3 regions of the Peribacillus frigoritolerans genome follow, and region 2 is predicted to be linked to each of the others. Evidence: riboswitches for the same ligand, from Rfam matches in the RefSeq annotation. Region 2 holds a riboswitch; each other region holds the start of a gene.

Region 1 (4,212 bases), 2.4 Mb from region 2:
CTGATAGCCTCTTGCGTTCATGGCCATCGTCAATTGCCCAGAGCGCTGCAATACTCCTAAAAATAAAGACGAGATTAGTAATCCGAGTGAACGTATGCCTTTCCTTAATGAAACATACCCCAACCGTGAAGCTTGTGCTTGGTGAATGGCCAAAGCTGTATCTAAAAAAATAAAGATGAAGCGATAGGTCAATTCTATTAAATCGATCAATAAGGAAGGCACTTTAAATTTTCGCAGCACGGATAGGATGACGGTAATGGGTGTAGTTAAGGTAAGGAAATATAAACAGCTGATGCTGCCCAATACGACAGTGATCAAATTGGCCACTGTACCGACGCTGTCATCGCTTATGAATATTTGCCAGTTCCCGACCTTCCAGGACCACCATATATTCGATATCGATGTAAATTTACTTGTGAAAGAAAAAAGGATGGTAATTGTTCCAGATAGTATAAAAAATCCTGGCAATAGAAGTAATTTAAGATAATAGGAAAGCGGGATTTTTGCCGCAAAAATGATTAAAGCGCTCATCACCGTAAAAGTGATGAGCGAAACGGCCATATCCCTTACCGTTAACGAAAACAGCAAAAGGGAAAGTGCAAAAACCATCTTTTCCAACGGATGTACATCCTTTAGCCCATTGAAATAGGCATATTTATCAATGAGTAACATGCTTCGATTTTTCTGCCAATTCTTGTTTGGTTTGCTTATTCCTTTGTCTCATCACGCCAATGAAGTATCCAATGAAACCGGCTCCGATTGCAGCTTGAAGCGCAAATAATAAGCTTTCGGTTTCTGCACCTGGCGGCTCCCAAATACTGTTGAACCATGGCTTGTATTCCGGATGGATCTTAGTGATGGCTTCCTCAGCTTCGCCGTCGGCACCGCCAAATTCCGTTCCTTGTTGGGTGATTAACGGTATGGTTGCAAGAATGACAACCAGGAAAAGCAGCAGTAGACTTTTTTTCATATTAACGGGCCTCCTTGGATAAAACTCGCAGCAATTTCAATTCACCTAGATTGTATTTTTTCAAGAAATTCATCACGACGACTGTCAATAACCCCTCACTGATTGCCAAGGGAATTTGGGTCAGGGCAAAAATCCCTGCAAATTTACTGAAAGAGGCCATGAATCCTCCTACCTCGGATGGAAACGCAAGAGCAAGTTGAACGGAAGTGACCACATAGGTTCCTAAATCTCCAAAAGCAGCTGCCAAGAAAACGGCAAGTGAAAAAGACCACCCCAATTTAGTTGCACCCTTGAAGACAAAGTAAGCAATGAACGGTCCGCAAACGGCCATGGAAAATGCATTGGCTCCTAATGTCGTCAATCCTCCGTGAGCCAGTAATACAGCTTGAAATAACAGAACGATGGAGCCAACGACACTCATGGCCAATGGTCCGAATAATATGGAACCCAAACCAACTCCGGTAGGGTGCGAAGAACTTCCGGTAACGGAAGGGATTTTTAAGGCCGATAAAATAAATACAAATGCGCCCGATAGGCCAAGTATCATTTTTGTTTCTGGGTTTTCCCTTACTTTGGACCTAATGGACCGGTAACCCAAGATTAAAAATGGAAGCGTCAAGGCCCACCAGAATATAGCCCATTCTATGGGTAAAAAGCCCTCCATGATATGCATGGCCAATGCCCGTTTTGGAACAAAAAGCAGTAAAATGACAAAATAAATAATTTTCCAATTGGTTCTTTTCATTCTTTCTCCTTTCAACACTTTTAATTTTTCTGATCAATCTTGAGAAGAAAAGCGGCGCCCAAAATAAAAAGCACTTCTCTCAAAGGAAAGAAGTGCGTAATGAACAGGAATTGTGCAGCATGAACCAACCATGGGCCATTCTGCCTGATCCGCACGCCCATCCTCGTAGGCTGAAACAGTTTCACGCTTCATGGCAGGTCTCCTGGCTTTGGTTCATCATCCCATTACATCCTTCCCATCTCATTTGACAGTGGATTAAAGTAATGGAACTTCCCTTTACAGTGGCGGGACCGCTCCGGATTTTCACCGGCTTCCCTTTTAAGCTGAATTCCGAGAAATTCAACACCATGAAACTTATGTAATTATTTTGAAAATTCTCGTATAGTTTACCATAAAGAAATTATTCCAGCTACACTATCTTTTTTTTTTCGGGACGAAGTTTGTTGCGAGGAAAGGATTGTAACTGGTTTTACACTATTAAACTTTTCTAAACAGTCGGAATAAACTATTGAATTTTGATAAAGTTGTTATATGATAGATTAAGTTAGTTAGAAATGTATAATAAAACCAAATATTTCATTTTAAAAGTGCCCTTGTGTGAATAAGCAAGGGATAATAGGGAAATCGGTGAAAATCCGATGCAGCCCCCGCTACTGTAAACGCTGATGAAATTGTCGATAGCCACTGGCCTGATGCCGGGAAGGGACAAAGTAAAATGAAGCGTAAGCCAGGAAACCTGCTTTTAAAATTGCATGATACTTTTCGGAGGGAAAGGTAGAAGGACTATGACGATTTTGGGAGGATTTGGCATGCTTGCCTTAGGCTCCCCATTCATATAGTTTTTTTAAAACCTTGACTCTAATGTTAAGGTTTTTTATTTTGCCTTTTCCCTGAACTCAGGAGGAAGAAGATGACTACTTGGAATTTGACGGGTACAAATACGCATCTGTTGATTTGTAATGGGAGCAGCTGCATGAAAAAGGGCGGGGAAGAAGTAACCCAAGCGATTCGCGATGAAATTGCTTTAAAAGGACTGGATCTGAAAATCCATACAACCAGGACACGCTGTAACGGAAGATGTAAGGATGCCTGCGTTGTGATTGCCTATCCCCAAGGAAACTGGTATCGAGTGGAAACGCCTGATTTCGGTCGGCAGATCGTCAGTAATATCGATGAGGGTGAGTTTGTTCCACAGATGATCTATAAATTCAATGATGGCGAAATGACCCCTAATCCAGATTTTCCTGCTCATACGGGTATTTCAAAGAACAAAGCGTAAAAGGAGATGTCTTAATGAGTACAAACGGTAAATTATTCGTCGTGGGCTTTGGGCCCGGGAATTTTGAACACATTACCAAACGTGCCGTCGAAGCCCTTCAAGAAAGTGACTACATCATTGGTTATAAAACTTATGTTGAACTCATTCAGGGACTGCTTACAAATCAAACGATCATTAGTACGGGGATGACTGAAGAGGTATCACGTGCACAGGAAGCAGTGAAACAAGCGGAGCTGGGAAAGAAAGTGGCGGTGATTTCCAGTGGGGATGCCGGAGTTTACGGGATGGCAGGGTTGGTTTATGAAGTATTGATTGAAAAAGGCTGGAAAGAAGAAACTGGAGTGGGCATTGAAGTCATTCCTGGCATTTCTGCAATCAACTCATGTGCGTCTTTACTTGGGGCACCAGTCATGCACGATTCGTGTACGATCAGCCTCAGTGATCATTTAACTCCTTGGGAACTGATCGCTAAAAGGGTTGAAGCAGCTGCAATGGCAGACTTTGTCATTGCACTTTATAATCCGCGAAGCGGCAGGCGGACCCGGCAAATTGTTGAAACTCAGAAAATTCTCCTTCGCTACCGCTCGCCGGATACACCTGTCGGGTTGGTGAAAAGTGCTTATCGCGATAGGCAGGATGTTGTTATAACCAATTTGCAGGATATGTTGAATCACGATATTGGAATGTTGACCACCGTCATTATCGGTAATTCATCCACCTTTTTATATGATGACAAAATCATCACACCAAGAGGCTATCAGAGAAAATATACTTTGAATTCGGAAAAGCAAACATTGAAGCCGCATCAGCGACTGCAAAAAGAAGCGGAACCGTGGGCATTAGATCAAGAAGCCTTAACCGAGTCCGCTGGAGGAGTTGGATTACTTACAAAAGCACCAGAAAAGAAGCCAGCTTCCTTTGAAATGGCAATGGAGGCCCTGTCAAGAGTCAAGGGTCAAACCGTTAAGCAATCCATTCAGCCGATTGTTCAGCAAAAAATGGAGTCGGTATTCGAACTTGCGGTTAGTCCAGGTGTGGCGAATAAACAATTCACTCCCAAACAAATGATGACACTTGCGGAAGTTGTCGGGGAAAAGGGAACGATGGAATACACGCCAAATCATAAAATCGTCTTAAAGATTCCGACAACGGAGCCGGAAGTCATTACGGGGAAATTGCAATCAGCAAACTTTCTTTTGTCGCCGATTGGAGATGTAC
Region 2 (4,212 bases):
AAATACTCGTCGCGATCGCTTCTTTTCAATGGCAGACCTTCTCTAAGTGCAGGCTCATCAACCTGAATCATTTTGATTCCAGCGGATTCCAATGCAATGACTTCTTTTTCCAAAGCGAGCGCCAGCTGATAGCAAACATTCTCCCTGGAAATATCATCACGGACAAATGACCAGTTCAAAATCGTAACAGGACCTGTAAGCATTCCCTTTACCGTCTTCTTCGTCAGTGATTGTGCATATACACTTTCCCTGACTGTCATCGGTTCGATGAAATGGATGTCGCCGTAGATGACTGGTGGTTTCACACAGCGGGATCCATAGGATTGTACCCAACCCTTTTCTAAAAAGACGAATCCGCCTAACTTATGGCCGAAGTATTCAACCATATCCGTCCGTTCGAATTCCCCGTGAACAAGGACATCCAAACCGATTTCTTCTTGGATTTCAATCCATCTGCCAATTTCTTCGTTAACGAATATTTCATATTGCGAAGCGGTCCATTCTCCTCTTTTGAATTTCCCGCGTGCTTGTTTAACTTCAAATGTTTGCGGAAAGCTGCCGATCGTAGTCGAAGGGAGAAAAGGCAATTTGAAAAATTCCTGTTGTTTTTGGTAACGTTCTTTAAATGGAAGCTGTCGGGCTGCGGTCCTGGTTTTAACCTTTTCGACATTGGCTTGTACAGTTCCGTGATTCCGGGCATTTGAACTTGCTAACGTTTGAAGCGTGAATTTATTGGCATCGACTTTTTCGGCAATTGCTTCAAAGCCTTGATTATTCCCTTTGACCAAGAGTGTGATTTCCTCAAGTTTCTCATCAGCGAAAGCGAGTGCCTCTTTCGCTTCTTTTGAAAGGGCGGTTTCATTACGAACTGTCACCGGGACATGAAGCAGGGAACAAGAGGGCTGAAGCCAGATTTGGTCTTCGGCTACAATTGTCTTAAGAGTCTCGATCAATTGGATTTTTTTCGATAAATCAGAAAGCCAAATGTTTTTTCCGTCAATCACACCTGCAGCAAGCACTTTGTCCTTCGGGAAGCCGAATGCTTCCAGGTTGCTTAGATTCCTTCCTTTGTCATGTACAAAATCAAGACCAATTCCTTGGACTTGTAATTCGATGACTTCTTGGTAATGTTCCACGGCATCAAAGTATGTTTGTAGCATGATGTTCAGGTTTGGTGCTGCTTCATTCAGTTTTTCATAGAGGTAAGTAACAGTTTGCATATCTTCTTTGGAAATCGATGAAACAAGTGAAGGTTCGTCCATTTGAACCCACTTCACGCCTTCTTGCTCCAACTCCCGCAGGATTTGCGTGTATAGGGGAAGCAGGCTCAGGATGATGCCAGGGATATCTTGTTTTTTGAAGCCTTTGGAAAGGGAGATGAAAGTATAAGGACCGATCAATACGGGCTTCGTTTCAATCCCTAGGTTTTCCTTGGCTTCCCGATATGCTGCAAGTGGTTTGTTTTCTGTTAACGTCAGCTGTGGCACCTTTAATTCAGGGACAATATAGTGATAGTTCGTATTGAACCATTTCGTCATTTCGGAAGCTACTTCATCATTGTTTCCGCGAGCCATTGAATAATAAACGGAAAGGGGGACGCTTCCGCTTTCATAGGCTGAATAACGTTCAGGAACAAGACCGAACATGACGGACATATCGAGCATTTGATCATAGCAAGTGAAGTCGTTGACAGGAATAATATCAATGCCTCGCTTCTTCTGTTTTTGTAAGTTGCCTAAACGGATGGCTTTTAGCTGTGCCGTAAATTCTGCTTCATCGATTTTACCGGACCAGTAAGACTCCAATGTACGTTTCCATTCACGATTTTCCCCGATTCGAGGGTAACCCAAACTACTGCTTTTCAATATTCCCATCCTCCTATATTCATTTAATTGAGCAATAAAAAAAGCATTCCTAACCGTCAAAAGAGATGGTTAGAAATGCTTAAAATAAAGAGGCATGCAAAATGCCCCTTAAAATTATAAGGTCCCTAACACCTCCCTATCTCCCGTAGGTTAAAACAGTGTTGTCGAAATAGGCAGGTCTCCTGACTTAGGGATTAACATTAGCGACGGGCCTTCCCGATCTGTTGATCAGTGGCATATTGGATGGCGCTAACACTCCCATTACAGTGGCGGGACCGTGCCGGAATTACACCGGACTTCCCTTTTAATCCTAATTTAAAATTAGGAACCTATTTCCACATATGAAATTTGACAAAACCTGCCTTGATAACTGTTTGCAGGCTAAAAATTTATAAAATAAAAACTATTATAAAAATTTAGACAATCTTAACATATCCGACCAAAAGGGTCAACATGAAAAAAAGATTCAGGAAAAGTATGCGGCTATTAGGTGTGTAGGTGATAAGGGTCTGTTCCTAAAAAAGAATATATTGTTTGGACAGGGAGTATGTATAGAGGAAGTGGCGTTTTGAAATGGGGCGTGGGGGATGACTTTCTACATCTTGATTGCAGGAATCATTTTTTGCATGGTGATGAGCATTCGTACGTTATTTCTTGTTGAGTCGGGAGGAAAGAAGTTTTCTCTGGAGGATATGCTGTGGCTAGGCAATTTATATGCGACGATATTAGTTGGATTTGCACTGATTTATTTATTATACGAACTTCAGAATCATTCGGTGATTCTTGATATGGGCAATCGATTGGATGGCACTTTCTATGAACAGTTGAAGACTTCTTTTTATTTTAGTGCGATGACGATGTTTTCTGTAGGGTATGGAGATATAGCCCCGATTGGCATGGGGAGGATGATAGCTACGATTCAGGCTTTCATCGGTTATACACTGCCGGCAGCGTTCGTGATCCGGACGGTGATTGATTTGGAGCACAAAGATAGGAAGGATAAATGAAAGTTGTGTTTCTTTCGATTATTGGGTACTCTTACCATAATGAAAGAAATGGAGGGTTCAATATGACAGTTAAAATTGGAGAAAAAGCACCTGATTTCAAGCTCCCTGCAAACAATGGTGAAATGGTGTCCCTATCGGATTTTAAGGGGAAATATATTGTTTTATATTTTTATCCAAAAGACATGACGCCAGGCTGCACGACGGAGGCCTGTGATTTCCGGGACCATAATGAGCAATTTGAGGAAATGAACGCTGTCATCATTGGAATCAGCCCAGACCCAGCTGCACGTCATGAAAAATTCATCGAAAAACATGGATTGCCTTTTCTGCTGCTGGCTGATGAAAATCATGAAGCGGCTGAATCATTTGATGTGTGGCAATTGAAAAAGAACTTCGGCAAGGAGTATATGGGCATTGAACGTTCAACTTTCCTGATTGATAAGTCTGGTAAGGTAGTCAAAGAATGGCGTAAAGTAAAAGTCAAAGGCCACGTCGAAGAAGCTCTTGAAACTCTTCGTGACCTCGAAAAATAAGGGACAGGCAGATGAAGGATGAGCGAATAACGAAGCTTGCAGCCAGGCTGATTCATCATTCGATACAATTACAGCCAAAAGAGAGAATCCTCATACGGGGCCATATCAACACGAAACCATTATTGAAAGAGCTGATTGATGAAATTTATAGAGTGGGTGCTTACCCATATGTAGAACTCGAAGACGATGAAATAAGCCGCCACCTGTTACAAGGGAATGTAAAGGAACAACTTGACACCTCTTCGCAATGGGCCTTGAAGAAATATAAGGATATCGATGCGGTCATCATCATCACCGGGGAGGAAAACGATGTGGGAATGACCGATGTTCCCATCGAGAGGCACCGTCTTCAAGGGGAGGCTATGAATTCCCCCACTCTTTTCTATGTAAACAACCGACGTTGGGTCTTGCTTAATTATCCCACCAACGCATTAGCGCAAAAAGCCGGCATGACCTTCGACAGGTACGAAGATTTTCTTTTGAATGTATGCAACATGGATTACGGGAAAATGGAGACGGCCTTGAAACCGTTAAAACAATTGATGGAACGAACTGACAATGTCAGGATCGTCTCGCCAGGAACGGATTTGACCTTCTCCATCAAAGGTATGCCGGCCGTCATATGTGCCGGAAAAAAGAATTTACCGGATGGGGAAGTGTTTACGGCACCCATAAAAGATAGTCTCAATGGAAGGATATCCTTCAACACACCAACAACCTATGAAGGATTCACCTTTAGTGACATAGAATTAAACTTGGAAAAGGGAAAAATCATTAAAGCTACTTCCGATCGTGACTCTGAAATGA
Region 3 (4,212 bases), 450 kb from region 2:
TTGGCAAAATTTCGTCATCCAAATAAGCCGTACCTGCCATTGAATCCTGCAACCCCAATGCAAGCATGATTTCCGTCGCATGCTGATTTAGCGAAACCGCACGTTTTGGGGCCTCTGCATAGGTGAATTCATGATCCAGATTCTTGATGACCACCGTTTCTTTTCCACTTTTTTCACTCTGTTTACCTCCGTCCTTTGAAGCTTCCTCGGAGTTATTGCAAGCGCCCAATATCATCATTGCCAAAAAAAAACTGATGCTTAACAAAATCTTTCGGTAACCAGTCATATATTTTCCCCTCATATCTATTGTTTTTTTTATATATGTGCTAAAAAGGTGATATGCGTCTTTTGCGTGATGGGGTGTATGCCGATTTCCGTTTCCACCCCGAACACCTTCCTTATCATTTTTGTCGTCAATACAGCTTCTGGTGTTCCGGATGTGATCACTTTGCCATTTTGGATGACATATATATGATCACAATACATGGCTGCCAAATTTATATCATGCAGGGCCGTCAAGACGGTAACGTCCAGCTTTTTAACAAGGTCCAGCAATTGGAGCTGATGCCGGATGTCTAAATGATTCGTTGGTTCATCCAGGATGATGATGTTCGCTTCCTGGGCTAGGGCGCGTGCTATGAGGACACGTTGTTTCTCACCACCCGACAAACTCATGAAACTCCTGTCTTCAAATCCACTCATTTCGACGCGAGCTAATGCATGATTGACGATTCGTCTATCTTTCTCCGTATCTCCCTGAAATAACCGCTTATGAGGATGCCTTCCCATCCAAACCATCTCTTGTACACTAAAGTCAAAGGTCAGGGATGTTTCCTGACTGACAACCGCCATTTCCCGGGCTGTTTGTTTCTGTGAAAGCCGGTAAAGGTCACGGCCGTCGAGGTGAACAGATCCCGTATGCGGCTCCAAAATCCGGGAAGCATTTTTTAATAGTGTGGATTTCCCGCTCCCATTCGGGCCGATCAGCCCAACGAACTGCCCAGTTTTTATATGAAGGGTTATTTCCTCAATGATAGGAGTGTCCAGAATTGAATAGGATACTTCTTCAATAGCTAATCTCACTTGCCCCCACCTCCAAATGAATATGAACTTCGCCGCAAAAGCCAAATGAAGAATGGCCCTCCGCAAAGTGCGGTGACAACGCCAATCGGAAGTTCTTGAGGTGCCAGGACCAGCCGGGCACATACATCTGACCAAATGACGAGGATCATGCCAATCAATATGCTGCATGAAAGAACACGTTTATGGTCTGTCCCGGCCAATAGCCGGGCTAAATGTGGTACTACCAGACCGATGAACCCAATCGAACCGCTTACAGCCACAACTGTCCCCGTAACAAGGGACGTAATGATGATCAGAACTTTACGGAAGGCTTCCATATTGACTCCGAGCGTCGCGGCGACTTCTTCGCCCATCAATAAGATATTAAGGGAGCGGGATTGTACGATAAGGAACAATGAAACCACAAGCACCACAACCGCTGGAATCGGTATGTATTCCCATTTTGCACCCGCTAAGCTGCCCATCATCCAAAACATCGCTTCACGGATGCCGGAATCTTTTGGTGCAAGAGTGACAATGAAATTAGTGACGGCAGACATGATCATCGATATGGCTACACCCGCCAATAACAGCCTTGTCGTTTGAATTCTCCCTCCCACTTGAGCCAATAAATAAACGGAAAGCATCGCAGCCATGGCCCCCAGGAATGCACCGAATGATAACGCATATTGTCCGAATATAGGCAGCGCCCCAAAAAGAATGACAAGGGTTGCCGCAACAGAAGAACCAGATGAAATGCCCAGGATATACGGATCTGCAAGTGAATTGCGCACCAAGGCCTGGATGACGACACCCACTACGGATAATCCCGCACCTACCACCGCACCGAGCAATACACGGGGCAGACGGATATCCCAAATGATCCGCTCTTGTGCGATACTCCAATTCACCTCCAGAGAATCACCGATAAAAGGAAGATGCCCTAAGGCGATCTTCCAAACCGTTATTGCTGACATCTTAACTGGCCCAAGGGTAACAGCGAATGTAATCGATAATAAAAGAATGCACAGCAAGAAAAATATCAGGAAACGAAACCTGCGCTTGGCATTTCTCTCAAAATGGTCAAGCATATCCTCATTCTCTTTCAATGAGCTTCTAACCAATGACTCTTCCAATGATGATATCCTCCTTCAAAAAAACACACAAAAAAACCCCAATCCTTTTAACAAAGAATGGAGTTACGAGTATAGGCCAAAAAATACGGAAGGACCTAAGTCCGCCTTTTCTTACTCTCGAACACCTCTCCTCTCAGCGAAGGAAAAATTGGTGATGCTCACTGGGTAGGTCTCCTGGCTTCCAAATCAACATTTCCTTTCGTCTTCCCTGACTGAGTCAAGTGACATCCTGAAAGAAAACTCCTTGGTTACAGTGGCGCGACCACTCGGGATTTGCACCCGATTCCCTGTTACCCTTTGTTCACACAAAGGCACCCAGCGGCAAATATATGAACTTCGCAAAATTTTCCAAACATTAAATACAACGTTAGTATAGTATACTCCCCATCTTTTCACAATTAAAAAAATGGGAATGCGGTCTATTAATAGAGGAATATGGATTTATAGATTCTTTCTATAATGGTAGAAAGTTAGCTTTTGACCAGTATCCGCACTAATTTCCTCATTAATCGAAATCCGTTCAAAACCGTTTTTCACTAAAACCTTTTGGGAAGCGATATTGTCGCTTGTCGTTTTGGCATGTATTTGAGTCACATTTAATTCCGGCGCCAGATTGACCAAAAGCTTTAAAGCTTCGTTCGCAATCCCTTTTTGCGTAAACGCTTCACCGATTCTATAACCGACATGAGCCGTCCCCTTAATAGGGTCGATATCCACAAGATTAATCCTGCCGACGATTATGCCTGAACCATCCTTAATCAAATAAAAAGAGGAGATAGCATCTTCTTGCTCTTTTAATAATTCCTTATGCCTGATTCCAAACGTTCCAGAGCTATAATAATCATCTCCCCGGCTTGGAACTGTTTGCTCGAAAAACCTTCTATTATTGCATTCAAATGCAAATAACGCTTGTGCATCCCGTTCATTAAGCCTTTCAATGTATATATCCATCATTCTTTCATCCTTTCAAAAAAACGCTAAGCATATGCGGCCTGATATATCATTCAAGAAAACCAAGGGCTTATCCTCCCTGATAAATATATATTGAAAACCGTTTATATGGATAACACTGTCGCATACTGACAAAATTTGATACCCTCTATACCATATCATTCCAAATTTTAATGGAACCATCGTATCTACTAATTTCTATAAAAACCCCAAAAAAGTTGAGAATAAATATTTTTATATACGTTGTATAAAGTGTAAAAGCTTTTACAAAAAACAAGGGGAATCATGTCATGAAGTCTACGAATAAAAATTTTATCGAGCGGTTGCAACGCCAAGAAGAAGACGCATTGGAATTTATAGTGGATACCTATTTGCCACTAATCAAGGGGGTAACATATAAGGTTCTCTCTCCTCTTAGGAACGACGGTGTCATGGAAGAATGCATCAATGATATTTTTCTTTCAATCTGGAACAATTCAATAAAGTTCCATGGGGATACAACTGATTTCAGAAAATGGATTTGTGCGATCGCTAAGTTTAAAGCGATTGATTATTACCGAAAAGCCATGAAGAAAATGGAGCTTACATCAGGTTACACAGAAGTAGATCCAGAAAAATCTGCAGAAGACGAACTGATTATACTGGAAGACAGAAAAGAACTGCTTCAGTTAATTGACCTTTTAGAACCTGTAGATCGGGATATTTTTATCATGAAGTACTTTCTTGGTTTAAAAAATGAGGATATCTCGATAAAACTCGGGTTGACCAAAGCATCAATAGATAATCGAATTTATAGGGGAAAAAAGAAGCTAAGTCAAAAAGCTACGAATCTTAAGTTAGGAGGCAGTGTCGTATGAAGGATATTTATGAATTATTAAATGATATAGACATAGACGAAACTGAATTTAAGGAAATAGAAGTCAGCGAACTAGAAAAAGCTAAAGTCAAAAGAACCCTAAAAAAATCAATAAGCAAGAAGAAAAAAATGAAACGCTGGCAAAAGAATGTTCTGGCTGCTTCTATTATATTCGGGTTATCCACCGCAACGATTGGACTCTCGTTT

Evidence for each region. Region 2 has a riboswitch for cobalamin ahead of metE (5-methyltetrahydropteroyltriglutamate--homocysteine S-methyltransferase). Riboswitches for the same ligand answer to the same signal wherever they lie in the genome.
Region 1: another riboswitch for cobalamin. It lies ahead of ABOA58_RS11625 ((2Fe-2S) ferredoxin domain-containing protein); the one in region 2 lies ahead of metE (5-methyltetrahydropteroyltriglutamate--homocysteine S-methyltransferase).
Region 3: another riboswitch for cobalamin. It lies ahead of ABOA58_RS21165 (FecCD family ABC transporter permease); the one in region 2 lies ahead of metE (5-methyltetrahydropteroyltriglutamate--homocysteine S-methyltransferase).

What each region holds. Positions count from the first base shown of each region.
Region 1 is NZ_CP158190.1:2,369,545-2,373,756, forward strand. It holds gene cbiQ (cobalt ECF transporter T component CbiQ) at 1-672, opposite strand, end outside; gene ABOA58_RS11610 (energy-coupling factor ABC transporter substrate-binding protein) at 659-970, opposite strand; gene ABOA58_RS11615 (energy-coupling factor ABC transporter permease) at 972-1,715, opposite strand; gene ABOA58_RS11620 (hypothetical protein) at 1,749-1,907, opposite strand; cobalamin riboswitch at 1,891-2,080, opposite strand; cobalamin riboswitch at 2,284-2,473, shown strand; gene ABOA58_RS11625 ((2Fe-2S) ferredoxin domain-containing protein) at 2,626-2,994, shown strand; gene cobJ (precorrin-3B C(17)-methyltransferase) at 3,009-4,212, shown strand, end outside.
Region 2 is NZ_CP158190.1:4,769,835-4,774,046, reverse strand. It holds gene metE (5-methyltetrahydropteroyltriglutamate--homocysteine S-methyltransferase) at 1-1,874, opposite strand, end outside; cobalamin riboswitch at 2,021-2,213, opposite strand; gene ABOA58_RS23540 (potassium channel family protein) at 2,453-2,872, shown strand; gene bcp (thioredoxin-dependent thiol peroxidase) at 2,935-3,405, shown strand; gene ABOA58_RS23530 (aminopeptidase) at 3,417-4,212, shown strand, end outside.
Region 3 is NZ_CP158190.1:4,320,134-4,324,345, forward strand. It holds gene ABOA58_RS21155 (ABC transporter substrate-binding protein) at 1-286, opposite strand, end outside; gene ABOA58_RS21160 (heme ABC transporter ATP-binding protein) at 316-1,083, opposite strand; gene ABOA58_RS21165 (FecCD family ABC transporter permease) at 1,080-2,153, opposite strand; cobalamin riboswitch at 2,346-2,532, opposite strand; gene ABOA58_RS21170 (GNAT family N-acetyltransferase) at 2,640-3,149, opposite strand; gene ABOA58_RS21175 (sigma-70 family RNA polymerase sigma factor) at 3,440-4,006, shown strand; gene ABOA58_RS21180 (DUF4179 domain-containing protein) at 4,003-4,212, shown strand, end outside.